DNA from 3 places in the Erwinia sp. AC075 genome. Region 2 is predicted to be linked to each of the others. Evidence: predicted binding sites of a transcription regulator. Region 2 holds the regulator's gene; each other region holds the start of a gene.
The links. Region 2 encodes PhoB, which activates phosphate uptake and scavenging genes when phosphate is short. Its sites were predicted from a motif close to CTGTCATAAAACTGNCNNAT; they were not measured.
Positions count from the first base shown of each region.

Region 1: the regulator PhoB is predicted to act here: its motif matches at 6,680-6,699, upstream of ugpB (sn-glycerol-3-phosphate ABC transporter substrate-binding protein UgpB).
Region 3: the regulator PhoB is predicted to act here: its motif matches at 1,707-1,726, upstream of serA (phosphoglycerate dehydrogenase).

Region 1 covers NZ_CEEDEU010000001.1:4,177,358-4,187,681, reverse strand. The annotation lists gene ggt (gamma-glutamyltransferase) at 1-1,027, opposite strand, end outside; gene AC0IXH_RS19580 (DUF2756 domain-containing protein) at 1,183-1,476, shown strand; gene ugpQ (glycerophosphodiester phosphodiesterase) at 1,591-2,349, opposite strand; gene AC0IXH_RS19570 (sn-glycerol-3-phosphate import ATP-binding protein UgpC) at 2,349-3,419, opposite strand; gene ugpE (sn-glycerol-3-phosphate ABC transporter permease UgpE) at 3,423-4,268, opposite strand; gene ugpA (sn-glycerol-3-phosphate ABC transporter permease UgpA) at 4,265-5,152, opposite strand; gene ugpB (sn-glycerol-3-phosphate ABC transporter substrate-binding protein UgpB) at 5,274-6,593, opposite strand; gene livF (high-affinity branched-chain amino acid ABC transporter ATP-binding protein LivF) at 6,856-7,566, opposite strand; gene livG (high-affinity branched-chain amino acid ABC transporter ATP-binding protein LivG) at 7,568-8,335, opposite strand; gene AC0IXH_RS19540 (high-affinity branched-chain amino acid ABC transporter permease LivM) at 8,332-9,606, opposite strand; gene livH (high-affinity branched-chain amino acid ABC transporter permease LivH) at 9,603-10,324, opposite strand, start outside.
Region 2 covers NZ_CEEDEU010000001.1:2,589,110-2,599,433, forward strand. The annotation lists gene proY (proline-specific permease ProY) at 1-878, opposite strand, end outside; gene brnQ (branched-chain amino acid transport system II carrier protein) at 949-2,274, opposite strand; gene AC0IXH_RS12375 (cobalamin-independent methionine synthase II family protein) at 2,681-3,784, opposite strand; gene AC0IXH_RS12380 (PstS family phosphate ABC transporter substrate-binding protein) at 3,960-4,886, opposite strand; gene phoR (phosphate regulon sensor histidine kinase PhoR) at 4,905-6,218, opposite strand; gene phoB (phosphate response regulator transcription factor PhoB) at 6,242-6,931, opposite strand; gene sbcD (exonuclease subunit SbcD) at 7,131-8,354, shown strand; gene AC0IXH_RS12400 (AAA family ATPase) at 8,351-10,324, shown strand, end outside.
Region 3 covers NZ_CEEDEU010000001.1:4,824,314-4,834,637, forward strand. The annotation lists gene AC0IXH_RS22435 (LysR family transcriptional regulator ArgP) at 1-764, opposite strand, end outside; gene rpiA (ribose-5-phosphate isomerase RpiA) at 969-1,628, shown strand; gene serA (phosphoglycerate dehydrogenase) at 1,932-3,167, shown strand; gene AC0IXH_RS22450 (5-formyltetrahydrofolate cyclo-ligase) at 3,257-3,844, opposite strand; RNA gene ssrS (6S RNA) at 3,942-4,125, opposite strand; gene zapA (cell division protein ZapA) at 4,168-4,497, opposite strand; gene AC0IXH_RS22465 (YecA/YgfB family protein) at 4,669-5,247, shown strand; gene pepP (Xaa-Pro aminopeptidase) at 5,273-6,586, shown strand; gene ubiH (2-octaprenyl-6-methoxyphenyl hydroxylase) at 6,586-7,764, shown strand; gene ubiI (FAD-dependent 2-octaprenylphenol hydroxylase) at 7,778-8,980, shown strand; gene gcvT (glycine cleavage system aminomethyltransferase GcvT) at 9,473-10,324, shown strand, end outside.

The DNA.
Region 1 (10,324 bases), 1.6 Mb from region 2:
GATATTCCGAGCGGTCGGCATAGGCATATTTTTCCGCTTCCGCCATCACCTGCATGGCATCGGCGCTGCCGAAGCCCATTTTCGCCAGATCGAAGTTTTCCAGGATATTCAGGATCTGCACGATATGGATCCCGCCGGAAGAGGGCGGTGGCATAGAGAAGACTTCATAGCCGCGATAGGTACCGCTGATTGGCTTACGCTCAATCGCCTGGTATTTCGCCAGGTCCACTTTGCTGATTAAGCCGCCGTGCGCCGCCATTTCCTCGTCAATCTGCGTGGCGATAGCGCCCTTGTAGAAGGCGTCCGGTCCCTGGCTGGCAATCAGCGTCAGGCTGTGGGCCAGATTGCGCTGCACCAGCGTCTCGCCGCGGGCATAAGGCTGACCATCCGCCTTGTAGAAAATCGCTTTGCTGTTGGGATGGTTAATCAGCACTTCTTTGCCATAGACCTTCAGATCGTCAGCCAGCGCCTGATTGACCACGATGCCTTTGCTGGCCAGTTTGATCGCCGGCTGGATCAGACGGCTGAGCGGCATAGTGCCGTACTCTTTATTCGCCAGCGCAAAGCCCGCTACCGTGCCAGGTACGCCGGACGCCAGGTGAGAGGTGAGGGATTTTTTGCTGTCGGCATTGCCCTGCGCATCGAGGAACATATCGCGACTGGCGCGGGTTGGGGCCATTTCGCGGAAGTCGATGGCGGTGGTACGGCCTGAGGCGGTGCGCAGCATCATAAAGCCGCCGCCGCCGAGGTTGCCGGCCTGCGGATGGGTCACCGCCAGCGCATAACCGACGGCAATCGCCGCATCCACCGCGTTGCCACCCTGCTTAAGGATATCCACGCCAACCTGAGTTGCTGTCGCATCCACTGACGACACCATCCCATGTTGCTCTTTCACCGGATGGAAGGTATCGGCATCCACCCCGTAAGAAACTGCCGGTGCGGTGGGCGCAGCACTGGCACCCTGCCACAGTAACAGCCCGATCATTAGCGGTCCCGCAAGCCGCGTTAACTTACCCTGTCCTGTCATCTTCACCTCTTGTTAGTCTTATTTACGTTTGTTTACTGCTGATAAGTGTGTACGAAATAAGAGAAAAGGCGAGGCGGGACTGAAATTCAGTTGACTCCTGGAGGCAGTTTGGTGGCCCTGGCATACACTTGAGTAATCTAACACGGAGGCAGTTTATGAAATGGTTAGTTATTTTTGTTGCCGCACTGGCACCGTTGAGCGGCATGGCCAACATGTTGAACAACAATCAGCCAAACCAGCCGGGCTATAATCCCAGCACTCAACGGATGCAGAGCCAGATGCAGACGCAACAGTCCCAGCAGAAACTGAAGTTGCAGCAGGATCAGCAACGTCAAAGCCAGGACACACAGCGGAAAGTTCAGGAGCAGCGGAACAGTGCTTCCCAGCGCGTGATCCAGTCACAGCCGGGAACCAACACCCTGCCGCCGGTGCAGCAAAACAACAATTAATCCCCACCTTACCCACAGTGCTGGCGCGACAATAAAGCGGCAAGCACTGAGAACCCCGACGCTGACATCAGTCAGTGGCCGGGGTTCATCTGGTCAGCTCACGCGGTTGCCGCCTCAGCGATGCAGTTGAGAGGCAAAGTCGGGGCCAAGGGTATCGATGGCATCGGTACAGATCGCATCGACACCCCACTTCAACAACTGTGCAGCCCTGTCGGCATCGTTCACCGTGTACACCAGAATACGTAAGCCGGATTTTTTCAGCTCAGCCACGCGCTTCTCGCTCAACACCTTGTGATTGAAGTGAATCGACACGCACTGCAGTGCATCGGTCATTTCCTGCCAGTTATCGTGCCATTCATGCAGCAGCAAACCCCGTGGCAGCTCCGGTGCCGCCTCTTTCGCCGCGGCCAGTGCCACCGTTGAAAACGACGAGAGCAGCGGTGCTGCGGGTTGCATATGCCAGAGATCCCGCGCGGCCAGCGCCACCACCCGTCCGGTTTCGGCTTCCAGACCGGTGGTGGGTTTGATTTCGATATTGGCCATCATCTGGTGCTCGGCACAGCGCTTCGCCACCTGCGACAGCAACGGCAGGCGCTGATCGGCGAAATCCTTGCCGTACCAGCCGCCGACATCCAGCTGCACCAGCTTTTCCCAGGGAAGCTGCCCGGCAATTCCCCAGCCATTGCTGGTCCTGTCCAGCGTGTCGTCGTGCAGCAGGAAGATTTCGCCATCCTGCGACAGCTTCACGTCAAATTCGATCATCTTGTGGCCCAGTTTCGCGCCAACATCAATGCTGGCGAGGGTGTTTTCCGGGGCGAGTTTACCGCCGCCGCGATGGGCCACAATCGGGGGGTAAGGCCAGGCTTTGTTCATCATTCGAGCCGTTGTCCAGTAGAGGGTTCAAAGAAGTGTAGCGAGTCTGTCGGCAGATGCAGCCACAATGTGCTGCCAATCGCCGGACGCTCGATATGCGGCAGGCGTACCACCAGCGACTGCCCGCCCCACTTGCCGTGCGCCAGATTATCCGCGCCCAGCATTTCCAGCGTTTCAACCACCAGCGGCAAGCCGTCCTGCGGCGACGCGAGTTTAATATGCTCCGGGCGAATACCCAGCGTCAACGGGCGGCCCGCCCAACGCGCTTTCGCTTGCGGCAACGGGATCGTAAAGCAATCGGACAACGTCAGCCGGCTGCCATCATCATTTAACTGGCCATCCATCAGGTTCATCGACGGCGCGCCAATAAAGCTGGCGACAAAGCGCGTCGCCGGACGTTCATACACCTCCACCGGCGTACCCAACTGCTCCAGCACCCCTTTGTTCATCACCATTACCCGCTGCGCCAGCGTCATCGCTTCCACCTGATCGTGGGTAACATACAAGCTGGTGGTGTTCAGGCGGCGGTGCAGCAGCTGCAGCTCAAGGCGCATCTGCACGCGCAGGCGGGCATCGAGGTTGGATAAGGGTTCATCGAACAGGAATACCGCCGGCTCACGTACAATCGCTCTGCCCATCGCCACGCGCTGCCGCTGGCCGCCAGAGAGCTCACGCGGGCGGCGATGCAGCAAGGCTTCCAGCTCCAGGCTTTTGGCGGCTTCCAGCACTTTCTGCCGCACATGCTCTTTGCCCATGCCGCGAATCTTCAGGCCATACGCCATGTTCTGCTCAACGCTCATATGCGGATAGAGCGCGTAGTTCTGGAACACCATGGCGATGCCCCGATCTTTCGGTTCAAGATCGGTGACGCGCTGGGTATCGATATAGATATCGCCGCTGGTGACCTCTTCCAGCCCGGCGACCATGCGCAGCAGCGTGGATTTTCCGCAGCCGGAGGGACCCACCATCACCATAAATTCACCGTCGCGGATTTCAACGTCGAGCGGCTGAATGATCTGATTTTTGCCGTCATAGGATTTGGTAACAGCCTGAAGTTTTACGCCTGCCATAACTTATTTCTCGCTCTCAACCAGCCCGCGAACAAAGGCGCGCTGCATCACTAAAACAATCACAATCGGCGGCACCATGGTCAGCAGCATGGCGGTCATCACCAGATTCCATTGGGTCGAGCCGTCACCGTTGCCAATCATGCTGCGGATACCGGCGACGGCGGTGCCAAGGTCCGCTTCGCTGATGATCAGCAGCGGCCACATATACTGGTTCCAGCCGTAGATAAAGGTGATCACAAACAGCGCCGCCAGGTTAGTTTTCGACAGCGGCAGCACGATGTCCCAGAAGAAGCGCATCGGGCTGGCACCATCAATTCGCGCCGCTTCAATCAGCTCGTCCGGCAGGGTCATAAAGAACTGGCGGAACAGGAAGGTGGCGGTGGCGGAAGCCATCAGCGGCAGCGTCAGCCCGCTGTAGCTGTCGAGCATATTCAGGTTGGAAATCACCTCGACGGTCGGGAAGATCCTCACCTCAACCGGCAGCATCAGGGTGATAAAAATCATCCAGAAGAACAGCCCGCGCAGCGGGAAGCGGAACCACACCAGCGCAAAGGCGGAGAGGATCGACACGGTGATTTTCCCCAGCGTAATGCTCAGCGCCATGATCGCGCTGTTCATCAGCATCACGCCAAAGGGCGCGCTGTTCTGCGCCACGCCGTGCTGCCAGATGTTGGCAATGTTATCCAGCAAATGCCGGCCGGGGATCAGCGTCATCGGCACCTGGAACACTTCACTGTTGCTCAGGGTGGCGGCAACAAAGGCCACATACAGCGGGAACAGCACGGTGAGGATCCCCAGTCCCAACATGATATGGCTGAACATCGTCAGCCCTGGTCGGTTCTCTATCATTGGTAGCGCACCCTTTTCTCGACGTAGCGGAACTGGATCACCGTCAGAATAATCACCAGCACCATCAGCACCACCGACTGGGCGGAAGAGGAAGAGAGGTCGAGTCCGGCAAAACCTTCGCGGTAAATTTTATAAATCAGCGTGGTGGTCGACTGCACCGGGCCACCGCCGGTGGCGGCGTCAATCACCGGGAAGGTGTCGAAGAAGGCATACACCACATTCACCACCACTAAAAAGAAGCCGACCGGGGTGATCAGCGGCAGAGATAACTGGAAAAAGCGCCGGACCGGACCCGCGCCATCAATGGCGGCGGCTTCCGTCAGCGATTTTGGAATGGACTGCAGCGCGGCAAAGAAGAACAGGAAGTTGTAGCTCATCTGCTGCCAGATCGAGGCCAGCACCACCAGGAACATCGCCTGGCCGCTGTTTTGCGCATGGTTCCAGTCATAGCCGAGGTAACGCAGGAAATGGGTAATCAGCCCCAGACCCGGACTGAACAGGAACATCCACAACACCGCGGCGACGGCGGGCGCCACGGCGTAAGGCAGTAAAAACAGCGTCTGGTAGAAGCGCTTCAGGCGCAGGACATGGTCGACCAGCGCGGCAAAAAACAGCGAGACCACCAGTCCGATGACCGTCACCAGCCCGCTGAAAATCAGCGTGGTCAGAAAAGAGTCGAGGTAATACTCGTCGCCGATCAGGCGCCTGAAGTTTTCCATGCCGACAAAGGTGCTGGAAAGGCCGAACGGATCGACGCTTTGCACCGAATACCACAGGGCTTCACCGGCGGGCCAGAGGAAGAAGATCACGGTGATCAGCAGCTGAGGCAGCACCAGTAAATAGGGCAGCCAGCGCGAGCGAAAAACGGGACGGGAAGAAGACATAGCGTCGTCCAATATGAGGAGTAAGGGGCCGCGTTCACTACCCTCAACGCGGCCCTGAAAACGGGTTCAGGAGCGCATCCAGCCGGGAATTGGACTGAATGCGGCCCCTGTGGGCGAAGCGTTACTGCTTAGCCGTCTGCTCAAAGCGACGCAGCAGCAGATTGCCACGGGTCACCGCGTTATCCAGCGCCGCCTGCGGCGTTTTCTTACCGGTCCAGACGCCTTCCAGCTCTTCGTCGACAACGGTACGGATCTGCGGCATGTTGCCCAGACGCATCCCTTTGGTGAACGCTAACGGTGGCTTGTTCAACATCTGACGCGTGGCGATGTCCGCGCCGGGGTTTTTATCGTAGAACCCTTGTTTGCGGGTCAGCTCATAGGCAGCGGTGGTGATCGGCAGGTAGCCTGTTTTCTGGTGCCATTCAGCGGCGATATCCGGCTGTGCCAGGAAGGCCATAAACTCGGCCACGCCTTTGTAGGTGCTGGCGTCTTTGCCTTTCATCACCCACAGGCTCGCGCCGCCGATGATGGCGTTCTGCGGGGCGTCAGGGACGGTGGCGTCGTACGGCATCATGCCGACGCCGTAGTTAAATTTGGCGTAATGACGGATATCCGCCAGCGAGCCTGAAGACGCGGTGGTGATGCCACAATCGCCGTTGTAGAACTTGGCGGTGGATTCATCTTTACGGCCGAAGTAGGTGAAATCGCCCTTCTTGTTCATATCTTCCAGCATCTGGATATGACGAACCTGCGTCGGCTTGTTGAATTCCAGCACGGTATCGGTGCCGTCAAAACCGTTGTTTTGGGTGGCGACCGGCAGTGCATGCCAGGCGCTGAAGTTCTCAATCTGTATCCATCCCTGCCAGCCACTGGCGTAGCCACAGGTCATGCCCGCTTTACGCAGCGCAGCGGCGTCCTTTTCCAGATCCTGCCAGGTTTTCGGCGGCTGATCCGGGTTCAGACCGGCTTTTTTGAAGGCGTCTTTGTTGTAATACAGCACCGGCGTCGAGCTGTTAAACGGCTGAGAAATCAGGTGGCCGCTGGCGTCGCTGTAGTAGCCCGCCACGGTCGGCACGAACTGCTTCTCATCGAAGGCCACGCCGGCGTTTTTGAACACATCGTAGACCGGCACGATCGCTTTAGAGGCCATCATGGTGGCGGTACCCACTTCGTAAACCTGCAAAATAGCCGGCGCTTTGCCTGAACGCACGGCGGCAATCCCGGCCGCCAGGCTCTGTTCGTAGTTGCCTTTGTAGGTCGGCACGATTTTGTAATCTGGGTGAGATTCATTAAAGCGTTGTGCCAGAGAATTTACTTCCACACCCAGTTCGCCTTCCATCGAGTGCCAGAAAGGGATCTCGGTGGCAGCCAGTGCGTGACCGCTGAAGGTCAGTCCCAGTACCATGCAAAGTGCGGTTTTACGAAATGAGAACGATGTCATATCGGTATCCTGTGCCCGGAGTCAATCGCGCGATATCGCGCATTCTTATTGTTCGGGAAGTAACATGACACGGGAAAATGACGGAAAGATAACGGGTTTATGACGGAAAGGTGACAGGCAGGTGACGCACGAGGCGAGTGAATTACCGCCTTTTTTGCGCTGACGGGCACAAAAAAGGGCGGGAAAAATCCCGCCCTGTCACCCCGACTTCGCCCGCAGGCTGTGGGCCTGACGGCCTTGCAACCGCCGGGTTTACAACACATTAGCCGCCGAGATAGGCGCTGCGCACCGCTTCGTTCGCCAGCAAGGCGTCGCCGGTATCCTCCAGCACCACATGGCCGTTTTCTAACACATAACCGCGATCGGCCAGCTTCAGCGCCTGGTTAGCGTTCTGCTCCACCAGGAAGATGGTCATCCCTTCCTGACGCAGCTGCTCGATGGTGTCGAATATCTGCTGGATAATGATCGGCGCCAGGCCTAACGAGGGCTCATCCAGCAGCAGCAGGCGCGGCTGGCTCATCAACGCCCGGCCAATCGCCAGCATCTGTTGCTCACCGCCGGACATGGTGCCGGCACGCTGAACGCGGCGCTCGTACAGGCGTGGGAACAGCTCATATACGCGCTTGATGCGGGTCTGATACTGCTGACGCTCGGCGAAAAAGCCGCCCATCGCCAGGTTCTCTTCCACCGTCATCCGTGAAAACACGCGGCGCCCTTCCGGCACAATCGCAATGGCTTCACGCATGATGCGCGCGGTTTGCCATTCGGTGATCGCTTTACCGTCGAAGGTAATCGATCCCTGCGTCGCGCGCGGCTCACCACACAAGGTGCCGAGGATGGTGGTTTTGCCCGCGCCGTTAGCCCCAATCAGGGTGACAATCTCGCCCTGATTGATATGCAGACTGACGTTATGCAACGCCTGAATTTTGCCGTAATGGGCGCTGACGTTATCGAGAGAGAGCATCGGATTCATATCAGGCTTCTCCCAGATAGGCACGGATCACGTCCGGATTGTTGCGGATCTGTTCCGGCGTGCCGTTTGCCAGCGGCGTGCCCTGGTTCACTACATAAATGCGGTCAGAAATGCCCATAACCAGTTTCATATCATGTTCAATCAACAGTACCGAGACGTTGTGCTGGCTGCGCAGTTCGGCAATCAGCTCATCAAGCTCGTGGGTTTCTTTCGGGTTCAGGCCGGCGGCTGGCTCATCCAGCATCAGGATTTCCGGCCGGGTGACCATACAGCGGGCGATTTCCAGACGACGCTGCTGACCGTAGGCCAGGTTGCCCGCCTGACGGTTGGCCATTTCCAGCAGCCCCACGCGATCCAGCCAGGTGGCGGCACGATCCAGCGCGTCGCTTTCGGCTTTACGGAAGGCCGGCGTTTTCAGCAAACCGGCAAAAACGCCGCTTTTCAGATGCTGATGCTGCGCCACCAACAGGTTCTCGATCACCGTCATTTCGCGGAACAAACGCACGTGCTGGAAAGTACGGACAATGCCCATCCGGGCAATTTTTTGCCCCGGCTGGCCCGCGATATCCTTGTCGCGCAGCATGATGCTGCCGCCCGTCGGCCGGTAGAAACCGGTCAGACAGTTAAAGACGGTGGTTTTCCCGGCGCCGTTCGGGCCGATTAATGACACGATCTCCTGCGGGCGCAGCTCCAGCTCAACGTTATTTACGGCGAGCAGGCCGCCAAAGCGCATCATCAGGCCTTTTACGGCCAACAAAGGCTGTGTCATGGCTGCTCTCCTTTTTCTACCGTCTTCAACTTCAGATGCGGACGCTTCATCGGCAGCAGACCCTGTGGCCGCCAGATCATCATCAGCACCATCAGACCGCCGAGCACCAGCATGCTGTACTCATTCAAATCACGCATCAGCTCGCGGGAAACCACCAGCAGCACCGCGGCGAGGATCACCGCAAACTGCGATCCCATGCCACCCAGTACCACAATTGCCAGCACGAACGCCGACTCGGCAAAGGTGAACGATTCCGGGCTGACAAAGCCCTGGCGTGCGGCAAACAGGCTACCGGCAAAGCCGGCAAAGGCCGCACTGATGGTGAAGGCGGTCAGCTTGATGCGCGTTGGGCTCAGGCCCAGCGAGCGGCAGGCAATTTCGTCTTCACGCAGCGCTTCCCAGGCCCGTCCCAGCGGCATCCGCAGCAGGCGGTTAATCACAAACAGCGTGATGATCACCAGCAGCAACGCCACCATATACAGGAAGATAATGCGGTCGCTGGGATCGTACTTCAGGCCAAAGAAGTTATGGAAGGTGTCCCATCCGCCGTCGCGCACGCTGCGGTTAAACTCCAGACCAAACAGCGACGGTTTTGGGATCTGGCTGATGCCGTTCGGGCCACCGGTAATTTCGGTGTTGTTCAGCAGCAGAATACGCACGATTTCGCCGAAACCGAGCGTCACAATCGCCAGATAGTCACCGCGCAGCCGCAACACCGGGAAGCCGAGCAGCAGGCCAAACATCGCCGCCACCAAACCGGCCAGCGGCAGGCACTCCCAGAAGCTCAGACCGTAGTAGTGATTCAGCAAGGCAAAGGTATAGGCGCCCACGGCATAGAATCCGCCGTAGCCCAGCACCAGCAGACCGGAAAGGCCGACCACCACGTTCAGGCCAAGCCCGAGCATCACGTAGATCAGCGTCAGCGTGGCGATATCCACCGTGCCGCGTGAGACGATAAATGGCCAGGCCACGGCGGCAATGATCATTACCAGCAGCACCAGCTTTTGCTTCGGCGTGGAGCCGTCAATACCCGGCAGAACCATCGCCGGGCCGGAGATTTTTTTCAGGCTTTTTTGCAGCAAAGGACGCAGCAGCTGGAACAGGAACACCACCGCCGCGCCCAGTGCAATCCAGTTCCAGCGGACGCGACCGGCGTTATTCACCACCAGATGCGTGCCGTCGAGGTCGAGGCGCATGCCCATAAAGAAGGCCGCCAGCAGCACCAGCATCAGCGCGGAGGCAACGGCGTTAACCAGGTTGAGATGTTTCATACTTTCTCAACCTCCGGACGACCGAGAATACCGGTAGGCATTACCAGCAGCACCACAATCAGCAGCGCAAAAGAGACCACATCTTTGTATTCGGTGCTGAGATAAGCAGAGGTCAGCGCTTCGGCGATGCCGAGGATCAGGCCGCCCAGCATCGCGCCAGGAATACTGCCGATGCCGCCAAGGACAGCAGCGGTAAACGCCTTCATCCCCGCCATAAAGCCAATGTACGGATTAATCACGCCGTAGAACTGGCCGAGCAACACGCCGGCAACCGCCGCCATGGCCGCGCCGATAACAAAGGTCAGCGAGATAACACGGTCGGTGTTAATGCCCAGCAGGCTGGCCATTTTCAGGTCTTCAGCACAGGCGCGACAGGCGCGTCCCATGCGGGAATAGCGGATAAACAGCGTCAGCGCCAGCATCGACAGGAAGGTCACCACCCAGATCACCACCTGCATGGTGGAGATAGTGGCGGAGAAGCCGTTGCTCTCGCCCAGCGTCCACTGCCCGGTGATCAGGCTTGGCAACGCAAGATCGCGGGAGCCTTGCGTCAGGCTGACGTAGTTTTGTAAGAAGATCGACATCCCGATGGCCGAGATCAGCGCGATCAGGCGCTTGGAGGATCGCACCGGCTTATAGGCCACGCGCTCAATGCTCCAGCCGTAGGCGCTGGCAATCACAATCGCGACGATAAAGCCGGCACCGATCAGCATCCAGC
Region 2 (10,324 bases):
GAGGCGGTGATCACCACAAAGTTCAGGATTGCCGCCGCGGCCGCAATGCCCATATGCTGGAAGGTCAGCACGAACGGGCTGCCGTTGGTGCCGACCTGGTTCCACGGGAAAATCGACATAATCACGAACAGCGTGCCGACGTAGAACACCAGAATACGCAGCGGAACGGTATTGATCGCTTTCGGGATCGAGGTTTCAGGATCTTTCGCTTCACCTGCGGTGATGCCGATGATCTCAATGCCGCCATAGGCAAACATCACAATCTGCAGTGACAGCACCATGCCAATCACCCCGTGGGCGAAGAAGCCGCCGTTGGTCCACAGATTATGGATGCCGGTCGGCTGACCGCCGTTGCCGATACCCCAGAAGATGATGCCGATACCGGCGACAATCATAATAATGATGGTCGCGACCTTGAACAGCGACAGCCAGAACTCCACTTCCCCGAACACTTTCACCGTGGCCATGTTAATGGCGCCGATAATCAGCACCACGCTCAGCACCCAGATCCAGTGCGGAACGTCCGGGAACCAGACGCCCATATAGATACCAAAGGCGGTGACATCGGCGATGGCGACAATCAGGATTTCAAAACAGTAGGTCCAGCCGGTGATATACCCGGCCAGCGGGCCAAGGTAGTCCTGCGCATAGCGCGAAAAGGAGCTGGCCTGAGGATTGTTGACGGACATTTCGCCGAGCGCGCGCATGATGATATACGCAATCGCGCCGCCGATAATATACGCGAGAATCACGCTCGGACCGGCCATTTTCATCGCGTCTGCCGAGCCATAGAACAGCCCGGTGCCGATTGCCGATCCCAATGCCATAAAACGAATGTGGCGGGTACTCAGTCCCTTTTTGAGCGTATTTTTTGTCATGTTTCGGGTTCTGCTTTCACTCTGACTGCGTCTTCTGCCGCACGGGCAACAGAAGACGCGGGGGTTAAGACTATTTCTGCTGCGCGCTGACCTGCTCACGACTGCCGGAGACGCGGTCATACACGGCCACCAGTACCAGCATGGCCAGCGATGGCGGCAACCAGGCCAGACCTTGTTCTGCCAGCGGCAGATGCTGGGCGAACGCCGGCAGCAAATCTTTCCAGCCGGTGGTTTTGATCGCATCAACAATGCCGAACAGCAGGCTGACCAGCATGGTTGGCGCAATAATGCGGGTGTTTTTGTTCCACCAGCTCAGGGTAAAGCTCAGCAGCACCAGCACGATGCACGGCGGATAAATTGCGGTCAGCACCGGAATGGAGATGGCAATCAAATGGCTCAGGCCGAGGTTAGACACCACCATTGAGAACAGACCCAGCACAAACACCAGCTGGCGATAGCTCAGCGGCAGGTACTGCTCAAAGAACTCGGCACAGGCACAGGTCAGGCCAACTGCCGTCACCATGCAGGCCACAAAGATCAGCGCGGCGAGGAACACGCTGCCCATGCCACCGAAGGTCTGCTGAACATAGGCGTGCAGGATAGCTGCGCCGTTGGCACCCTGATCAACGATAGCTGAACTGTTGGAACCCAGCTTGAACAGCGCCAGATACACCAGCGTCAGGCCGACACCGGCAATCAAACCGGCCAGTACGGTATAACGCGTCAGCAATTTCGCGTCACTGACGCCACGCGAACGCGCTGCGTTGACAATCACGATGCCGAACACCATTGCCCCCAGCGTATCCATGGTCAGGTAACCATTGACGAAGCCGCTGGAGAACGCCGCATGTTGATACGCCTCGGTCGCCGGGGCCAGGCCGCCAGCAGGCCAGATCAACGCCGCGATGCCCAATATCGCCAGCGCCACAATTTTCAGCGGCGCCAGGAAGTGGCCAACGGTGTCCAGCAGTTTGCCGGGATAAAGGGAAATGCCGATCACCAGCGAGAAGTAAATCAGGCTGTAGATAAACAGCGGCAGCCAGCCGTCACCGGTCAGTGGCGCGATGCCGACTTCAAACGAGACGGTTGCGGTACGCGGCGTGGCGAACAGCGGGCCAACGGCAAGGTAGCAAACGGTGGCCAGCACCAGTCCGGCTGCTTTGCCGATAGGCGTACTCAGCGCATCCACGCCGCCGCCGACACGGGCCAACGCAATGACGGTGATCACCGGCAGACCTACGGCAGTGAGCAGGAAGCCGAGGGCCGCAATCCAGACATGTTCACCAGACTGGATGCCGACCATAGGCGGGAAAATAATGTTACCTGCACCCACAAACAGCGCAAAGGTCATAAACCCCAGTGCCAGGATGTCTTTGGAAGTTAAACGATTCGTCATAAGCAGAAAATTAGCCCGTACTGGTGTTAAGTGAAGTCGCGATGTCAGCTTCATCACCCTGCCTGCACTAAAAACGCCAGAATTTCAGACCGATACAGGGCGATTGTCTGTCCTGTGGTCACTCTGGTAGCGGATTTGCGCTGATTTTAATCTGTTTACAGGGGGATAACGTAAAAACGGCGCTAAGTAAACCGTTTATAGGGCAGAAAGGCAAGGCGGGATCGGAAAAGCAGAGCGATATGTTGCAAAAAAAGAACCAGCCAGTGTATCGCTTCAGGTTATCGGCTGGATGCCTTACATGATTTGTATTTTATTTGTGCAACGCGGGGTTAATTTCTGCAGGGAATGGCCGGATGATGCACAAAAGGCGCGGAATTCCGCGCCTTTTACACAGGTTGATGCAGGGTTACCAGACGTCTTTGGCGATATCGACCACCAGACGCAGCTTCGCCCACTGCTGCTCTTCGGTCAGGCTGTTGCCCTCTTCAGTGGAGGCAAAGCCACACTGCGGGCTCAGGCAGATTTGATCGAGGCTGACAAACTGCGCCGCTTCGGCAATCCGCGCTTTCACCGTTTGCGGATTTTCCAGCTCACCGTTTTTAGTGGTGATCAGGCCCAGCACCACCTGCTGCTTGCCGGGTTTGATAAAGCGCAGAGGCTCGAAGCCGCCGGAACGCTCGTTATCATACTCCAGGAAGAAGGCATCAATATTCACGGTGCCGAACAGAATTTCTGCCACCGGCTCATAGCCGCCTTCGGAGATCCAGGTTGAACGGAAGTTGCCGCGACAGACATGCAGACCAATGGTCAGATCGTCCGGCTTGCCTTCGATGGCTTTATTCAGCACCTGCGCATAAATGCGCGCCAGCTGTTCTGGATCGTCGCCGCGCTCGCGGATCTGGCTTTTCTGATCTTCAGAACAGAGGTAAGCCCAGACGGTGTCGTCGAGCTGCAGGTAACGGCAGCCGGCCGCATAAAATGCGCTAATCGCGTCACGGTAGACGGTGGCCAGATCGTCGAAGTAGTCGTTAAGATCCGGGTAAACGTTGGCGTCGATCGCCTTACGGCCACCGCGGAAGTGCATCACGCTTGGGCTAGGAATGGTCATTTTCGCCACCGCGTCGCCGCTGATACTTTTCAGGTAGCGGAAGTCTTCCAGCATCGGATGGTTACCGAAGGCGATCTTGCCGGTGACACGGATACCGTGGGCTTTGGTCTGCACGCCGTTGAACTGGATGCCCTGCTCAGACTCATAGCGCTCAACGCCTTCCAGGCCATCGAAGAAGTCAAAGTGCCACCACGCGCGGCGCAATTCACCGTCGGTGACCACCTTCAGTCCACAGGCGCGCTGATGAGTGACCACATCACGAATGGCTTCATCTTCAATACGACGCAGGGCAACGGCATCAATCTCACCCTTCTGGAACTGCTCGCGCGCCTGTTTGATGGCGGCGGGACGAAGGAAGCTGCCTACCACTTCGGCACGATACTGAGCTGAATCTCTTTGCATGTTGTGTCACTCCTGACCTGCGCACACGCGCATAATTTACCGGTGAAATTATCACGAATCGTTATTCTTAGACTTCTGGATGTCTATATGTCCAGACGCAAGAGTGTCATGAGAGCGACGCTGGCGCAAACGAGGATAATTCATCAGACATGAAAAAAATTCATCTTGGCCGGTGTTAACGATCCTCAATCAGCGCACGCGCCTGACTGACCTGCTCTGGCGATAACGGCAGATATCCCGCCTGGGTGACCAGCGCCTGGCCGTCAGCGGATAACACGTGATGAAGAAACGCGGCGGTAAGAGGTTCCAGCGGCTTGCCGGGTGGTTTATTGACGTACAGGTACAGCTTGCGGGCGTAAGGATAACGGCCGCTGCGAATATTGGCCGCATCCGGCGCCACCCAGTTCTGGCCATCGCGGGACACCGGTAATGTCTTCACACCGCTGAGATGAATGCCCATGCTGGCATAGCCAATGGCATTCAGCGTGCCCGCCACGGCCTGCACCACCGCCGCAGAGCCGGGATATTCCCCGACATCATTGCGGAAATCGCCATTGCACAACGCCTGCTGCTTGAAAAAGCCCCAGGTGCCGGAAGCGGAATTGCGGCCAAAACGCTGCAAAGGACGGGACACCCAGCTTGGTTGAGTTAACTGCACATCGCCCCAGCGATCCACCGCGGAGAGCGCGCCACAGCGCCGGGTAACGGAAAAGATCGCATCGAGCTGCTGCGTATTCAGACCCTTGATCGGGTTGTCCTGATTGACCACCACCACCAGCGCATCCATCGCCACCGGCACGGCCAGCGGTGGATAGCCATAGCGGTCCTCGAACAGCTGGCGCTCAACCGCCTGCATCGGGCGACTCATTGCGCCAATCTGCGCCGCGCCGGCCGCCAGCGAGGTGGGTGCGGTAGAGGAACCAGCGGCCTGCACCTGCACATTTACGCCCGGAAACTGCCGGTTGAAGCTATCGCCCCACAGCGTCATTAAGCTGCCGAGGGTATCCGAGCCAACGCTGGTCAGGTTACCGGCCAGCATCCCCTCTTGTGCCTGGGTGGTCAGGCTGAAACAGGCCAGCAGCATCAGAAACAGCTTTTTCATCACAGGGTTCCGCTACGATCATCGAACCGCATTCTGTGCCAACTCGCTGCTGACAATCAACCTTGGTGGTAAGGAGAAGCTGAAACAGGTCTCTTTGCCAGGCTGGCTGGTGATGTCCAGCCGGGTGTTGTGGTGGCTGAGCGCATGCTTGACGATCGCCAGGCCAAGCCCGCTGCCGCCGGTTTGCCGCGAACGGGCCTTATCGACGCGGTAAAAGCGCTCGGTCAGCCGGGGAATATGCTCTTGTGCAATGCCCGGACCGTTATCCTTCACCTTAAATTGCGCGCCCTGTGGAGTTCTCAGCCAGCTGATATCGATGCGCGTGCCGGCCGGCGTGTGGTTAACCGAGTTGTACACCAGGTTTGAGATGGCGCTGCGCAGCTGTTCATCATTGCCATACACCCGCAAATCCGCGTCCATCGTGAAGTGAATCTCGTGCCGGCCCTGGCTCAGGGTTTCCGCTTCACGCTGCAGCAGACGCAGCATCATCGGCACGTCGACTTTTTCCTGCAGATCCAGCGCCGGTGCGGCTTCAATCCGCGACAGGGTCAGCAACTGTTTCACCAGGCCGTCCATGCGGCGGGTCTGCTCCTGCATGGTGTGCAGGGCCTTGTCACGCAGCGGGCCTTCCATCACCGAATCGTTCATCATCTCCAGATAGCCCTGCAGCACCGTTAACGGCGTGCGTAGCTCATGGCTGACGTTAGCGAAGAAGTTGCGCCGGGCACCCTCAAGCTGATGCATCTGCGTCACATCACGGGCCACCAGCAGCCATTGCCCTTCCGAGTAGGGCATTACGCGGAATTCCAGCTGACGATTGCTGTTCAGCACCAGCGTCAGCGGTCGGGTAAAATCGCGCTGCCGCACATAGCGGGTAAACTCGGGATAGCGCAGCAGGTTAAGGATGTTCTGACCATTGTCTTCCGGCCAGCGCAGTCCCAGCATCTGTTGCGCCAGGCCGTTACACCAGAAAATGGTGCCCTCTTCTGTGGTCAATACCACCGCATCAGGTAAGGATTCGGCGCCACTGCGAAAGCGTTTGATCAGATGGCCCAGCTCACGCCGACGCCGGCGATTTCTCGCCTGCATCTGGTAAAGGCCATAAAAGAGAGGTTCCCAGCTGCCGCGCCCCGCCGGTGGCGTCATGCTGCGGTCAATCCACAGCCAGTGGGATAAACGAAGTAAATTAGCGAAATGCCAGCCCAAAACGGCTAACACCGATACCAGTAGCAGCCAGGGCAGGTAGCCCACCAGCAGCCCCAAAATCAGGGCCGGAAGGCAGGCGAGCACCACTTCCAGCAACAATCTCTTCCAGGAGAGGCGTTCCAACACGGTGAAGACTCCAGTGCGAACGATCAGTAACGTGCAGAGAAACGGTAACCTGTTCCGCGAACCGTCTGCACCATGCGATCGTGCCCGGTCAGTTCCAGCGCTTTACGTAAGCGGCGAATATGAACGTCAACGGTACGATCTTCGACGTACACGTTAGTGCCCCAGACATGATTAAGCAACTGCTCACGGCTGTAAACCCGCTCAGGATGGGTCATAAAGAAATGCAGCAGCTTGTATTCCGTCGGCCCCATTTCCAGCGGCTGGGTGTCTGACATCACGCGATGAGACGAAGGATCCAGGCTCAGTCCCTGCATCTCAATCACTTCTTCCACCGCCATTGGCGAGATCCTGCGCATCACCGCTTTAATCCGCGCCACCAACTCTTTCGGCGAAAACGGCTTGGTAATATAGTCGTCAGCCCCCACTTCCAGACCGCGAACGCGATCTTCTTCTTCACCGCGCGCCGTCAGCATCATCACCGGAATGTCGCGGGTCATCGCTTCACGCTTTAAATGCTTGATAAACTGAATGCCTGAACCACCCGGGAGCATCCAGTCCAACAGGATCAAATCAGGCCAGGGTTCGATAAGCAAATTGACCGCACTGTCATAATCTTCCGCTTCTATCGGTTGATAGTCATTTTGCTCCAGCACGAAACACAACATCTCACGGATTGGGGCTTCATCTTCGACTACCAGAATACGCTTAGCCATTATTGCTCCTGCTACTGTGACGGAATGTCACTGGATTTGCGGCGTCATTATGCGTCAGTTTTATGACAGTTTTATGAAAAAAGCACGGCCCGGGCCGCCGTTTAATAACACTTTTGTGAAGGTTACAGTCATTCAGACTGGGGTTTTACGCGTTGCTGTTTATAATCGTCGACTCTGCCTTGCGCCTTAAAGGGATCTCATGCGAATTATCCACACGTCAGACTGGCATCTGGGCCAATTTTTTTACACCAAAAGCCGCGCCCCGGAACATCAGGCTTTTACAGACTGGCTGCTGGCTCAGGCGGTGGAACATCAGGTAGATGCCATTATCATCGCGGGGGATATCTTCGACACCGGTTCGCCGCCCAGCTATGCGCGCGAGCTGTATAACCGTTTCGTGGTCAACCTCCAGCAAACCGGCTGTCAGCTGGTGGTGCTGGGTGGCAATCATGATTCCGTCGCCACGCTGAATGAATCGCGTGAGCTGCTGGCCTGTCTCAACACCCGGGTGATCGCCGCGGCCAGTGACGATATCGCCCAGCAGGTGGTGATCCTGAATAAGCGCAATGGCGAACCTGGCGCGGTCCTGTGCGCCATTCCCTTCCTTCGCCCGCGTGACATCACCGTCAGCCAGGCCGGTCAGTCTGGCCATGAGAAGCAGCAGACCCTGCTGGAGGCCATCACCCAGCATTACGATCGCTGCTGGCAGGCGGCGCAGGCCGAGCGGCAAAGGCTGGATTTACCGTTGCCGATTATTGCTACCGGCCATCTGACCACCGTCGGCGTGACCAAAAGTGATGCGGTACGCGATATCTATATCGGCACGCTGGATGCTTTTCCGGCCCAGGCATTTCCCCCGGCGGATTACATCGCGCTCGGCCATATCCACCGCGCGCAGCGCATCGCCAACACGGAGCATATTCGCTACAGCGGCTCCCCGATTCCGCTCAGTTTTGACGAGTTGGGCAAAGACAAAAGCGTGTTTCTGGTCGACTTTGCCGACGGCAAGCTGAGCCAGGTTGAAACGCTCTCCGTCCCGCTGTTTCAGCCGATGCAGATGATCAAAGGCTCGCTGGAGGAGATTGAGCAGCAGCTGGCCGCGATTGCGCCGCGTGAAGATGGCAAGCCGGTGTGGCTGGATATCGAGATTTCCACCCAGGCGTGGCTGAACGACCTTCAGCGGCGTATTCAGGAACTGACCCAGGAAATGCCGGTAGAGGTGGTGCTGTTGCGCCGCAGCCGCGAGCAACGGGAACAGGTTATCGACCGGCAAAACAATGAAACCCTCAGCGAACTCAGCGCGCAGGAGGTGTTTAGCCGCCGTCTGGCGCTGGAAGAAAATGAACAGCCTGAACGGCTGGCGCGGGCGACGGCGCTGTTCACCCTGACGCTGGCAGAAATTGATGATGAGGTGCAACCGTGAAAATCCTGACGCTGCGGTTCAAAAACCTCAACTCGCTTAAAGGCGAATGGAAGATAGATTTTACCGCCGAGCCCTTTGCCAGCAACGGTTTGTTTGCCATTACCGGCCCGACCGGCGCGGGAAAAACCACCCTGCTGGATGCCATCTGCCTGGCGCTGTACCACGAGACGTCGCGGCTGGGGAAACTCTCGCAGACGCAGAACGATTTGATGACCCGCGACACCTCAGAATGTCTGGCCGAGGTTGAATTTGAAGTGAAAGGCGTGGCCTGGCGGGCATTCTGGAGCCAGAACCGCGCACGCGGCGCGGTGGATGGCAATTTGCAGGCCCCGCGCGTCGAGCTGGCCCGCTGTGATGACAACAAAATCGTCGCCGATAAGGTGAAAGACAAGCTGGATATGCTGACGGCGCTGACCGGGCTGGATTTCGAGCGCTTTACCAAATCGATGATGCTGTCGCAAGGGCAGTTTGCCGCCTTTCTGAATGCCGATGCCAACAGCCGGGCAGAGCTGCTGGAAGAGCTGACCGGCACCGAAATCTACGGTCGCCTGTCCGCCAACGTCTTTGAACGGCATAAAAACGCCAAAGTGGCGCTGGATACGCTGCGTGCGCAGGCCAGCGGCATGGCGCTACTCGACGAAGAGCAACTGCAGCTGCTAACAACCCAGTTAGAGCAGTTGGTGTCGGATGAGCAGGTACTCACTTCGCAACATCAGCAGCACAGCCTTTTATGGCAATGGCAGCAGCAATATCACGCGGCCTTGCAGGCGCTGAAAGCGGCCGAAGACGATCATCAGCAGGCCGAAAGCGCCTGGCAACATGACAGCGGCGAGCTGGCGCGTCTGGTTCAGGCCGAACCGGCAGAAAAACTGCGCCCGCTCTGGCAACAACGCGAACAGTATCAGCAGGATGCGCATCAGCTCAGCATCCAGCTGCAGAACCTGTCCCAGCAAAAGGATCGGGCTCAGCAGCAGCTGACCGGCTTAACCCAGCAGCTGAAAGCGGCCGATGAGGCACGGCAACAGCATGAAGCGCATCGCCAGCAGCAGGAAACGGTGATTACCGACAGGGTGCTGCCGCTGGATAACCGCATCGCCACGCTGGACCAGCAAAACCAGCTGCTCGAAAAAGAGGTCAGTGAGTACCAACAATCTCTTAATCGTCGGCAGGATGCCCTGCAGCAGAACCAGAAATCCCAGGCTGAGAAGCAACTTCAGCAGCAGCAAACCCGCCAATGGCAGCAGGCACATCCGCACTTTTCCGGCTGGGGTGCCTCCCTTCCCCTGTGGCGCGTGCGCTTTGAGCAGCAGCATCAGAGCGAACTGGCGCTGACTGCACTGCAGGCACGCAGTGCACAACAGGCCGCTCAGGTGGTTCAGCAGGAACAGCATTACACCGCGCTCGATCGGCAGATACAGCCTCAGCAACAGCAGCTGGAACAGGCCAAAACCCGCTGTGATGAAGCTGAAAAATTGCATCACCAGCGTCAGCTGCAGCATCCGGAAGATCGGCTGCAGGCCTCGCTGGCCCAGCTCAGCCAGCAACGTCCACTCCGACAAACGCTGGCGCTGCTGATCCCGCAGTGGCAGCAGTTGCAGACCCGCATGCAGCGACAGCAAACCAGTCAGTCAGAGGGTCAGAAACAGCTGAAGCTGACCGAACAGCAACTCGAGGTGCTGCGCGCGAACTGGAAAGAGAAGCATCAGCACTGGCAGGATCTGGAGAAGCGCTGCGAGCTTGAGAGGCGCATTGCCGGGCTGGAGCAGCAGCGGGCCTTACTGGAAGCCGGTCAGCCTTGTCCGCTGTGTGGCGCGTGCGAGCATCCTGCAATTGCCGACTATCAGGCCCTTGAGCCGTCAGAAAATCAGCAGCGGCTGGTCAAACTGAAAGCCGAGGTCGATAGCCTGAAAGATCAGGGCACGGCGACGCGGGAACAGTTGAAAAACCTGCAGCAGCAGGCGGAGAAAGAG
Region 3 (10,324 bases), 2.2 Mb from region 2:
ATCAGCTCGCCTTCTGCCAGCTCGCGCTCAATCTGCAGGTGCGGGATCATACAGCAGGTGGTGCCCTGACGCGCCAGCTGCACAAACGCTTCCGACGAGTTAACGATATGGCAGGGCACGCTGCCCGGCGACAGGTCAAAGTTCTGCTGTAAAAAGGCCTGATGCATATCATCCAGATGGTCGAAGGCCACCGCGGGCGCTTTCAGCAGGGCAGAGCGGGTCACGCCATTCGGGAAATAACGCGCGGCAAATTCCTTCGAGCCGACAAACAGATAATCCAGCGCGCCGAGCTGATCCACCAGGCAGCTTGGCAGAGGCTGAGGTTGAATACTCACTGCCCCAACCACTTCGCCACGACGCAGGCGTTCCTGCGTGCGGCTTTCATCTTCCACCTGCAGGTTCAGACGCACCGGAGAGTCGGTTAATACGGTTTTCAGCGCGGGCAGCAGCCAGGTTGCCAGACTGTCGGCGTTTATTGCCAGCGACAGCAGCAATGGCGTGGTGCCGCTGTTCTCATCGCCCAGCCACTCCTCTTCCAGCAGTTCAACCTGGTGCAGTAACGCCAGCAGCTTTTGCCCTTGCTCGGTTGGGCGTGGCGGCACGGTACGCACCAGCAGCGGCTGGCCGAACATGTTCTCCAACTGCTTGATTCGTTGTGAGACTGCCGACTGGGTAATGCAAAGCTTTTGTGCTGCGCGTTCGAAGCCGCGCTCGCGAATCACTGCATCCAGCGCCTGAAGCGTGCGATAATCCGGGCGTTTCATAGTGGGTGATAACTCTCTTTCAGGTGTGGAAACTGCACTATGCCATATTTTTGTCACTTTGCCCTGGGCAAAGGCGACATTATCCCGCTTCAGGTTTGTGGCCTGGCTTCCAAAGTGCCAACAAAGCCCGCGTGAAGGCAGTCATTTCCATCGGGTTGTTTTATACTAGCGCCACACTGTAGCTGTACGGAATCTAAACTTACCATGACACAGGATGAACTGAAAAAGGCCGTAGGTTGGGCAGCGCTGGACTACGTTACCCCGGGCACCATTGTCGGTGTGGGAACGGGTTCCACGGCCGCTCACTTTATCGATGCATTGGGCTCGATCAAACACCAGATTGACGGTGCGGTCTCCAGCTCTGAGGCTTCAACAGAGAAGCTGAAAAGCCTGGGTATTCAGGTGTTCGACCTCAACGAAATTGATTCCCTGTCGGTCTACGTCGATGGCGCTGATGAGATCAACGGCATGATGCAGATGATCAAAGGCGGTGGCGCGGCGCTGACGCGGGAGAAAATCATCTCTGCGGTGGCGGATAAGTTTGTCTGTATCGCGGATGAGTCTAAACAGGTTGATGTGTTGGGCGGTTTCCCGCTGCCGGTGGAAGTGATCCCGATGGCCCGCAGTTTTGTGGCGCGTGAACTGGTGAAGCTGGGCGGCCTGCCGGAATACCGTCAGCATGTGCTGACCGATAACGGCAACATTATTCTCGACGTGCATAATCTGAAAATTCTTGACCCGATTGCGCTGGAGAAAGCGATTAATGCGCTGCCAGGCGTGGTCACGGTGGGGCTGTTTGCTGCACGCTGTGCCGACGTTGCGCTGATTGGTACCGCCAACGGTGTGAAGACCATAGTAAAATGATCTTACCGGCGCCGCCCCGGCGTCGGTTATTTTCTGATAAAAAACATCTTTTCTGAACCCGATGAAATTTGGTGACTTATGTCACATAACTTTCATGCGCAGGCGTATCCTGCTAATCCTTTTCACCATTCCCCGATTATCTGCCAAATTGTGCTGCCTTGCCTGTTAGCCGTGCTGGCATCCAGGCAATCGTTTGTATTGCCGCAGCCGTAAATTTTGATATTTTGGCAGAAGGCTATCTTATACCCGGATGTAGATAGGGGTAAGCTGGCACTTCTGAAGTCGCAAAAATAGGGTCGGGAAATGGCAAAAGTATCACTGGAGAAAGACAAGATTAAGTTCCTGTTGGTGGAAGGCGTCCACCAGAGCGCGGTCGAGAATTTGCGCGCATCAGGGTACACCAACATCGAATTTCATAAAGGCGCGCTGGACAGCGACGCTCTGAAAGAGTCCATTCGCGACGCGCACTTTATCGGTATCCGCTCGCGCACCAACCTCACCGAAGACATTTTCGCTGCGGCGGAAAAACTGGTGGCGGTAGGCTGCTTCTGTATCGGAACCAACCAGGTTGATCTGACTGCTGCTGGCAGCCGTGGCATCCCGGTATTTAATGCACCTTTCTCCAATACCCGATCCGTTGCTGAGCTGGTCATCGGCGAGCTGCTGTTAATGCTGCGCGGCGTGCCTGCCGCGAACGCCAAAGCACACCGTGGCATCTGGAACAAACTGGCCGTGGGTTCTTTTGAAGCCCGTGGTAAGAAGCTGGGCATCATCGGCTACGGCCATATCGGCATGCAGCTGGGCGTGCTGGCGGAAAGCCTGGGTATGCACGTGTTCTTCTATGATATCGAGAGCAAGCTGCCGCTGGGTAACGCCACGCAGGTTCGCCATCTGTCTGACCTGCTGAATATGAGTGATGTCGTCAGCCTGCATGTACCAGAGACGCTCTCAACGCAGAACATGATGGGCGCAGAAGAGCTGGCGATGATGAAGCCAGGCTCACTGCTGATTAACGCCTCACGCGGCACCGTGGTCGATATTCCTGCCCTGTGTAAAGTGCTGGCGGACAAGCATCTGGCGGGCGCGGCAATTGACGTGTTCCCGGAAGAACCTGCGACCAACAGCGATCCGTTCCTGTCGCCGCTGTGCGAGTTTGATAACGTGATCCTGACGCCACACATCGGTGGATCAACGCAGGAAGCGCAGGAAAATATCGGTATCGAAGTGGCCGGCAAGCTGGCTAAGTACTCGGATAACGGTTCAACGCTGTCTGCGGTTAACTTCCCGGAAGTCTCTCTGCCGATGCATGGCGACCAGAGCCGTTTGCTGCACATCCACGAGAACCGTCCCGGCGTGCTGACCGCAATCAACAACATCTTTGCAGACCAGGGCGTCAACATCGCCGCACAGTACCTGCAAACTACCCCACAGATGGGTTATGTGGTGATTGATGTCGATGCACCGCAGGATGTGGCGGACAAAGCGCTGCAGCTGATGAAAGCCATTCCGGGCACCATCCGTGCTCGTCTGCTGTACTGATTAAGCTGGCGGGTTAACGCCCGCTCCAGTAATCACCCTAAAAAAAGCCCCGGCAATTGCCCGGGGCTTTTTTTTATAGCGATTCAGCCTTACCACTGCCAGATTTTCGACGGCGTGATCATCGCCGGGAGCGGCACATCCCACTCTGCAACGGGCAGATCATCAACCCGCTGGCAATCATGCCCAAGACCGACGGGTAAAAATCCGTGCTGCTGCCAATTTTGCAGCGTGCGGTCGTAAAAACCCCCGCCCATCCCCAGCCGTTGTCCCTGCTTATCAAAGGCCACTAACGGCACCAACAGCACATCCAGCTCGCTAAGCGTGGCCAGATTGCGGATATCCAACGGCGGCTCAGGAATACGCAGCCGGTTGGGTGTAAGCGTCGTGTGCTCGTCATAACGAATAAACAACAGCTGGCCTTCGGAGAACGGATGGAGCACCGGCAGGTACACCTGTTGCTTGTGCTGCCAGAGTTTGGCAATCAGCGGACGGGTATTCAGCTCACCGTCGAAAGAGAGAAACAGGGCGATTTTTTTGGCTTGTTGTATCGGAGCAAAATTAAGCGCGCGTTCGGCGGCTTGCACGGCGGCGAGCTGTTGCTGCTCGGGTGTCAGCGCCCGACGGAGGTGACGAACATGGGTGCGGATATCCTGGCGATCGAGAAGATTCAGGTTCATAGCTCACCGTGTAGTAAGACTGGACAGGGGTAAACTCAGAAATCACACGCTGGGTGTTGGACAGGAACGTACCAGAAAGGAACTACTGTAAAGAAGTGGAATCTCCGAGATGCCGCCGCAGGCTGTAACCCTTGAACCCTTGGTTCAAGGTGAGACTGCCGTCGTAACCATCAGGCTTCTCGGACGAACCGAGCTTGCACACAGGTTACAGAGCGTCAGACTCTGATGGTATTAAATATCGGCTCAGGGGACTGGCCCGCTTGCAAACATCTCAGAGAAATTTTGTACTTCACCGTCACTCTAACACAGATAACGATGAGGTGTTATTCGAACTTACTGCCGGTCCGGTCCGTAATGCGACCCTGTTCAAGCAACGCCTGTTCAATGGTCTGTTGCAGCATCCGGATGCGCTGCTCCATGTTACTGGCATAGTCGCGGGTTTTCAATTTCTCCGCAGCCAGCTCATGGCAAATATTGAGTGCAGCGATAAATACCAGCTGCTCTGTGTTAGTGACTCTAGTGCGAACTTTTAAATCTTGCAACCGTTGATTAAGGTCTTCGGCAGCCATATTCAGCGCATCTTGCTGTTCAGGCGGACAATTTACTCTTAACGAACGACCAAAAATTTGAATATCTACGGGTTGAGCAGACATGCCACCATCCTGACTGATTACTTCGCCGCCAATCTCCCTTACCGCTCAATGGGTTGGGAGGGGCGCAACTATAACTACGCCTTATAGAAGAAACAACCCCTTTTCTGGAATCGTTGAGGCACCTGGTGGTAGCATAACACGAACTTATCCAGCCAACGATGACCAAAACGTATGTCACTATCAAACACAATGCCGGGCTATGATGCGCTGGCTTCAGCACTGACGCAGCAGGGCGTAGGGATGACACCTGCCGAAATGCACGGTTTACTCAGCGGGATGATCTGTGGCGGCACGCAGGACAGCAGCTGGCAAACCCTGGTTCATGAGCTGACCAACGAAGGCATGGCGTTTTCCCAGTCGCTGGCCTTGCCGCTGCAACAGCTGCATGAAGCCATCGGAAATACGCTTGCGGAAGAGGGCTTCCTGTTCCAGCTCTATCTGCCAGAAGATGATGACATCACCGTGTTCGATCGCGCCGATGCGCTGGCGGGTTGGGTGAACCACTTCCTGCTGGGTTTGGGCGTTTCCCAGCCTAAACTGGACAAGGTGAAAGGCGAGACCGGCGAAGCGATCGACGATCTACGCACCATTGCTCAGCTTGGCTATGATGAAGACGAAGATCAGGAAGAGCTTGAGCAGTCACTGGAAGAGGTGATCGAGTACGTTCGCGTTGCGGCGTTACTCTGCCACGATACCTTCACCCATGTGCTGCCAACCGCTGTGGAAGTACAAAAACCGACCCTGCACTAAGCGGGCGCACACTCAGGAGAAGTTGATGACCCAGCAAGAATTTTTACGTCGACGCGCTGCATTGCTCAGCAAAATGGCGCCGGCCAGCGCCGCGGTGATTTTCGCTGCGCCGGAAGCCACGCGCAGCAACGACAGTGAATATCCTTATCGCCAGAACAGCGATTTCTGGTACTTCACCGGCTTTAACGAACCCGAAGCCGTGCTGGTGCTCATCAAAAGCGACGAGAGCCACAATCACAGCGTGCTGTTTAATCGCGTGCGTGACCTGACCGCAGAAATCTGGTTTGGCCGCCGTCTGGGCCAGGATGCCGCACCCGAGAAGCTCTCTGTCGATCGCGCGCTGCCTTACGACCATATCGGCGAGCAGTTGCCGCTGCTGCTGAACGGGCTGGACGTGGTGTATCACGCGCAGGGACTTTACCCTGAGGCCGATTCGCTGGTCTTCGCGGCGCTGGACAAGTTGCGTCGCGGCTCGCGCCAGAACCTGACGGCGCCTGCTACGATCACCGACTGGCGTCCTGTGGTGCATGAAATGCGCCTGTTTAAATCTGCGGAAGAGCAGGCTGTGTTGCGCGAAGCGGGCCGCATCAGCGCGCTGGCACATACGCGCGCCATGCAGAAATGCCGCCCTGGCATGTATGAATACCAGCTTGAAGGTGAGATCCAGCACGAATTCAACCAGCATGGCGCACGCTTCCCGTCCTACAACACCATTGTTGGCGCCGGTGAAAACGGCTGCATCCTGCACTACACCGAAAATGAGTGCCAGATGCGCGATGGCGATCTGGTGCTGATCGATGCCGGTTGTGAACTGAAAGGCTATGCCGGCGATATCACGCGTACCTTCCCGGTCAACGGCAAGTTCACCGCACCTCAGCGCGCGATTTACGACATCGTGCTGGAATCATTAAACACCTCGCTGGAACTGTTCCGTCCCGGCACCAGCATCCGTGAAGTGAATGCGGTCGTGGTGCGCATCATGGTGACCGGGCTGGTGAAGCTGGGCGTGATGAAAGGCGATATCGATACGCTGATCGAAGAGCAGGCCCATCGCCAGTTCTTTATGCACGGACTGAGCCACTGGCTGGGGCTGGACGTGCATGACGTCGGCGTGTACGGCAACGATCGCGACCGCACGCTTGAGCCAGGCATGGTGATCACCATCGAGCCGGGTCTGTACATCGCGCCGGATGCGGATGTGCCTGCCGAATATCGCGGCATCGGCATTCGCATCGAGGACGACATCATTATCACCGCTGAAGGTAACGAAAACCTGACGGCGACGGTGGTGAAAGAGGCGGACGAGATCGAAGCGTTGATGGCGGCAGCGAAAGCCTGATGAGCATCGTAATTGCAGGCGGAGGAATGGCGGGAGCCACGCTGGCGCTGGCCATTTCTCATCTGACGCAGGGACAGGTGCCGGTCACGCTGGTGGAAGCCACCGAACCCGCCAGCCTATCCCATCCTGGTTTTGATGGCCGGGCGATTGCGCTGGCGGCGGGAACCTGTCAGCAGCTGGCGGCCATTAATCTTTGGCCGTACTTGAAGGATTGCGCCACCGCCATCACCCATGTTCACGTCAGCGATCGCGGCCATGCCAGTTTTGTCTCGCTGGATGCTGCCGACCATGGCATTTCTGCGTTGGGTCAGGTGGTTGAGCTGCACGATATCGGCCAGCGGCTGTTTACGCTGCTGAAGAAGGCGCCCGGCGTGCGCGTATGTTGCCCGGCAAAAGTTACCGGGCTGGTGCGCAATCAGCAAGATGTGCAGGTGACGCTCAGCAATGGCGAAACCTTGCCGGCTCAGCTGCTGGTGGCGGCCGACGGCTCGCGCTCCTCGGTGGCGGCGTCCTGCGGCGTGCAGTGGCAGTCGCAGGATTATCAACAGGTGGCGGTAATCGCCAACGTGGCAACTCAACAACCCCATCTGGGCCGGGCTTATGAGCGCTTTACCGAGCATGGCCCGTTAGCGTTATTGCCGATGTCTGCGGGCAGAAGTTCGCTGGTGTGGTGCCATCCGCTGGACGATAAAGCCCGAATCGATGGCTGGAGCGATCGGCAGTTTATTCACCAGCTTCAGCAGGCGTTTGGCTGGCGCTTAGGCCGCATTACCCAGGTCGGGCAGCGTCACAGCTATCCGCTGCAGCTGCAGGCTGCCTCTCAGCATGTTTCACACCGGCTGGCGCTGGTTGGCAATGCCGCGCAAACGCTGCATCCGATCGCCGGTCAGGGATTTAATTTAGGGCTGCGTGACGTGATGTCGCTTGCCGAAACGGTAGCGGCAAGCTGGCGCGCTGGCGAAGATGTGGGAAGTTATGCCACGCTGCAGCGCTATCAGCAGCGCCGACAGCCGGATGCCGCGGCGACCATTGGCATTACCGACACGCTGGTCAGGTTGTTTGCTAACCGCTATACACCGCTGGTGGCAGGAAGGAGTCTTGGCCTGATGGCGATGGACTCGCTGCCGCTGGTGCGTAATTTGCTCGCCGAGCGCACGTTAGGCTGGGTTGAGCGCTAAGGAGAAAGCAGTAATGCAAACCTATGATGTTATCGTCGCAGGCGGCGGTATGGTTGGACTGGCGGTCGCCTGTGGCCTGCAGGGCAGCGGGATGAAAATCGCGGTACTGGAGCGTGAACCTGCCGCAGAACCGTCTGTGGCTGAGCAGCCTGCGCTGCGGGTGTCCGCCATCAACGCCGCCAGCGAACGTCTGCTGCAGCATCTTGATGTCTGGACCTCGATTCTGGCAGCACGCGCCAGCGCCTATCACGGTATGGAAGTCTGGGACCGAGACAGCTTTGGTCACATCGCTTTTGACGATGGTCAACAAGGGCTGGCGCACCTCGGCCACATTATCGAGAACCCGATTATTCATCAGGCGCTGTGGAAGAAAGCCAGCGAGCTGAGCGACATCACGCTGATTGCACCGGCAGAGCTCCAGCAGGTGGCCTTTGGCGACAACGAAGCCTTTGTCACCCTGAAAGATGGCAGCATGATGAGTGCCCGTCTGCTGGTGGCGGCCGATGGCGCCAACTCCTGGCTGCGCAACAAAGCGGATATTCCGATGGCGTTCTGGGATTACGACCACCATGCGCTGGTGGCCAATATCCGCACCGGGCAGCCGCACGACGCGGTAGCCCGTCAGGTCTTCCACGGCGACGGCATTCTGGCGTTCCTGCCGCTGAGCGATCCGCATCTGTGCTCGATTGTCTGGTCGGTTTCGCCGCAGGAAGCGACACGTTTGCAGTCGATGCCGGAAGATCTCTTCAATCAGCAGCTGTCGGTGGCCTTCGATCTGCGACTGGGGCTGTGTAAGGTGGAAAGTGAGCGCAAAAGCTTTCCGCTGATGGGACGTTATGCCCGCAACTTTGCCGCGCACCGTCTGGCATTGGTCGGCGATGCCGCGCATACCATTCATCCGCTTGCAGGTCAGGGCGTTAACCTCGGCTTTATGGATGCCGCCGAACTGATTGGCGAAGTGAAGCGCCTGCACCAGCAGGGCAAAGATATTGGACAGCACCTGTATCTGCGTCGCTACGAGCGCAGCCGTAAGCACAGTGCGGCGATGATGCTGGCCGGAATGCAGGGCTTCCGTGAGCTGTTTAACGGCAACAACCCGGCGAAAAAGCTGCTGCGGGATATTGGTCTGAGCCTGGCCGATAATCTGCCTGGCGTGAAGCCACGTCTGCTGAAGCAGGCGATGGGGCTGAACGATCTTCCCGAGTGGTTGCGGTAACCTTGCGATGCCGTTCAGGGCGAAGTTCACCTTGCCCTGAACGTTTTCCCTCCTCTGCTTTTCCCCTGTTGCTGCTAATCTTTAAACCAACTTATTTACCCACAGAAGCGCTTTTTCAGGTGAGTGCAACGGCTGCCCCATTTTGGCCCATCGTTTGAAAAATTCTAATTTTACTGCACACTTCGCATTACTTTTAATAATGGATAAATTGATAACCTGAAGTTATTTTTTATCTGTTTCGCCTGAAACCCTTACTTTTAAACTGACTTTTTGCCGGTTTATTGCCGTTTATGTGCGGTTTGCCGCGGAAATCTGGTGAAAAATGCTGGAAACTCTGTTGCCGTTCCGCCCTGCACTGAAAAGATTCACCCCCGTTTAACTTATGGTTAATGGCCGCATTCGGTGGTAAGTTCAGAGCCAGGGTATCGTTTGCGTTCCGGTCGTCACAGGCTGTGACCAGGCGCATGACAACTTGTAAAGCACAGGAATGATATGACTCAGCAGACCCCCTTATTCGAACAGCATCAGGCTTGCGGTGCGCGCATGGTGGATTTCCATGGCTGGATGATGCCGCTGCATTATGGCTCCCAGATGGATGAGCACCACGCGGTCCGAACTGATGCCGGCATGTTTGACGTCTCCCACATGACCATTGTCGATCTCAAAGGTGCGCGCACCCGGGAATTCCTGCGCTATCTGCTTGCCAACGACGTTGCCAAACTCACGGTTCCGGGCAAAGCCCTTTATACCGGCATGCTTAACGCATCGGCTGGCGTAATTGACGATCTGATTGTTTACTTTATGACCGAGGACTTCTTCCGTCTGGTGGTTAACTCTGCCACCCGTGAGAAAGACCTGGCGTGGATTGGCGAGCACGCGACACCGTTCGGCGTTGAGCTGACGCTGCGTGACGACCTGTCGCTGATTGCCGTACAGGGTCCGCAGGCGCAGGAAAAGGCGCAGACGCTGTTTGACGAAGCGCAGCGCCAGGCCGTAGCCGGCATGAAGCCGTTCTTTGGCGTGCAGGCCGGTGAGCTGTTTATCGCCACCACCGGTTACACCGGCGAAGCAGGCTACGAGATTGCGCTGCCCAATGAGCAGGCGGCGGATTTCTGGCAGAAGCTGCTGGCGGCAGGCGTGAAGCCTGCGGGCCTGGGCGCACGCGATACGCTGCGTCTGGAAGCCGGTATGAATCTGTATGGTCAGGAGATGGACGAGGGCGTCTCTCCGCTGGCCGCCAATATGGGTTGGACCGTGGCGTGGCTGCCGGAAGACCGCAATTTTATCGGCCGTGAAGCGCTGGAATCCCAGCGTGAAAAAGGCACCGAGCAGCTGGTCGGCCTG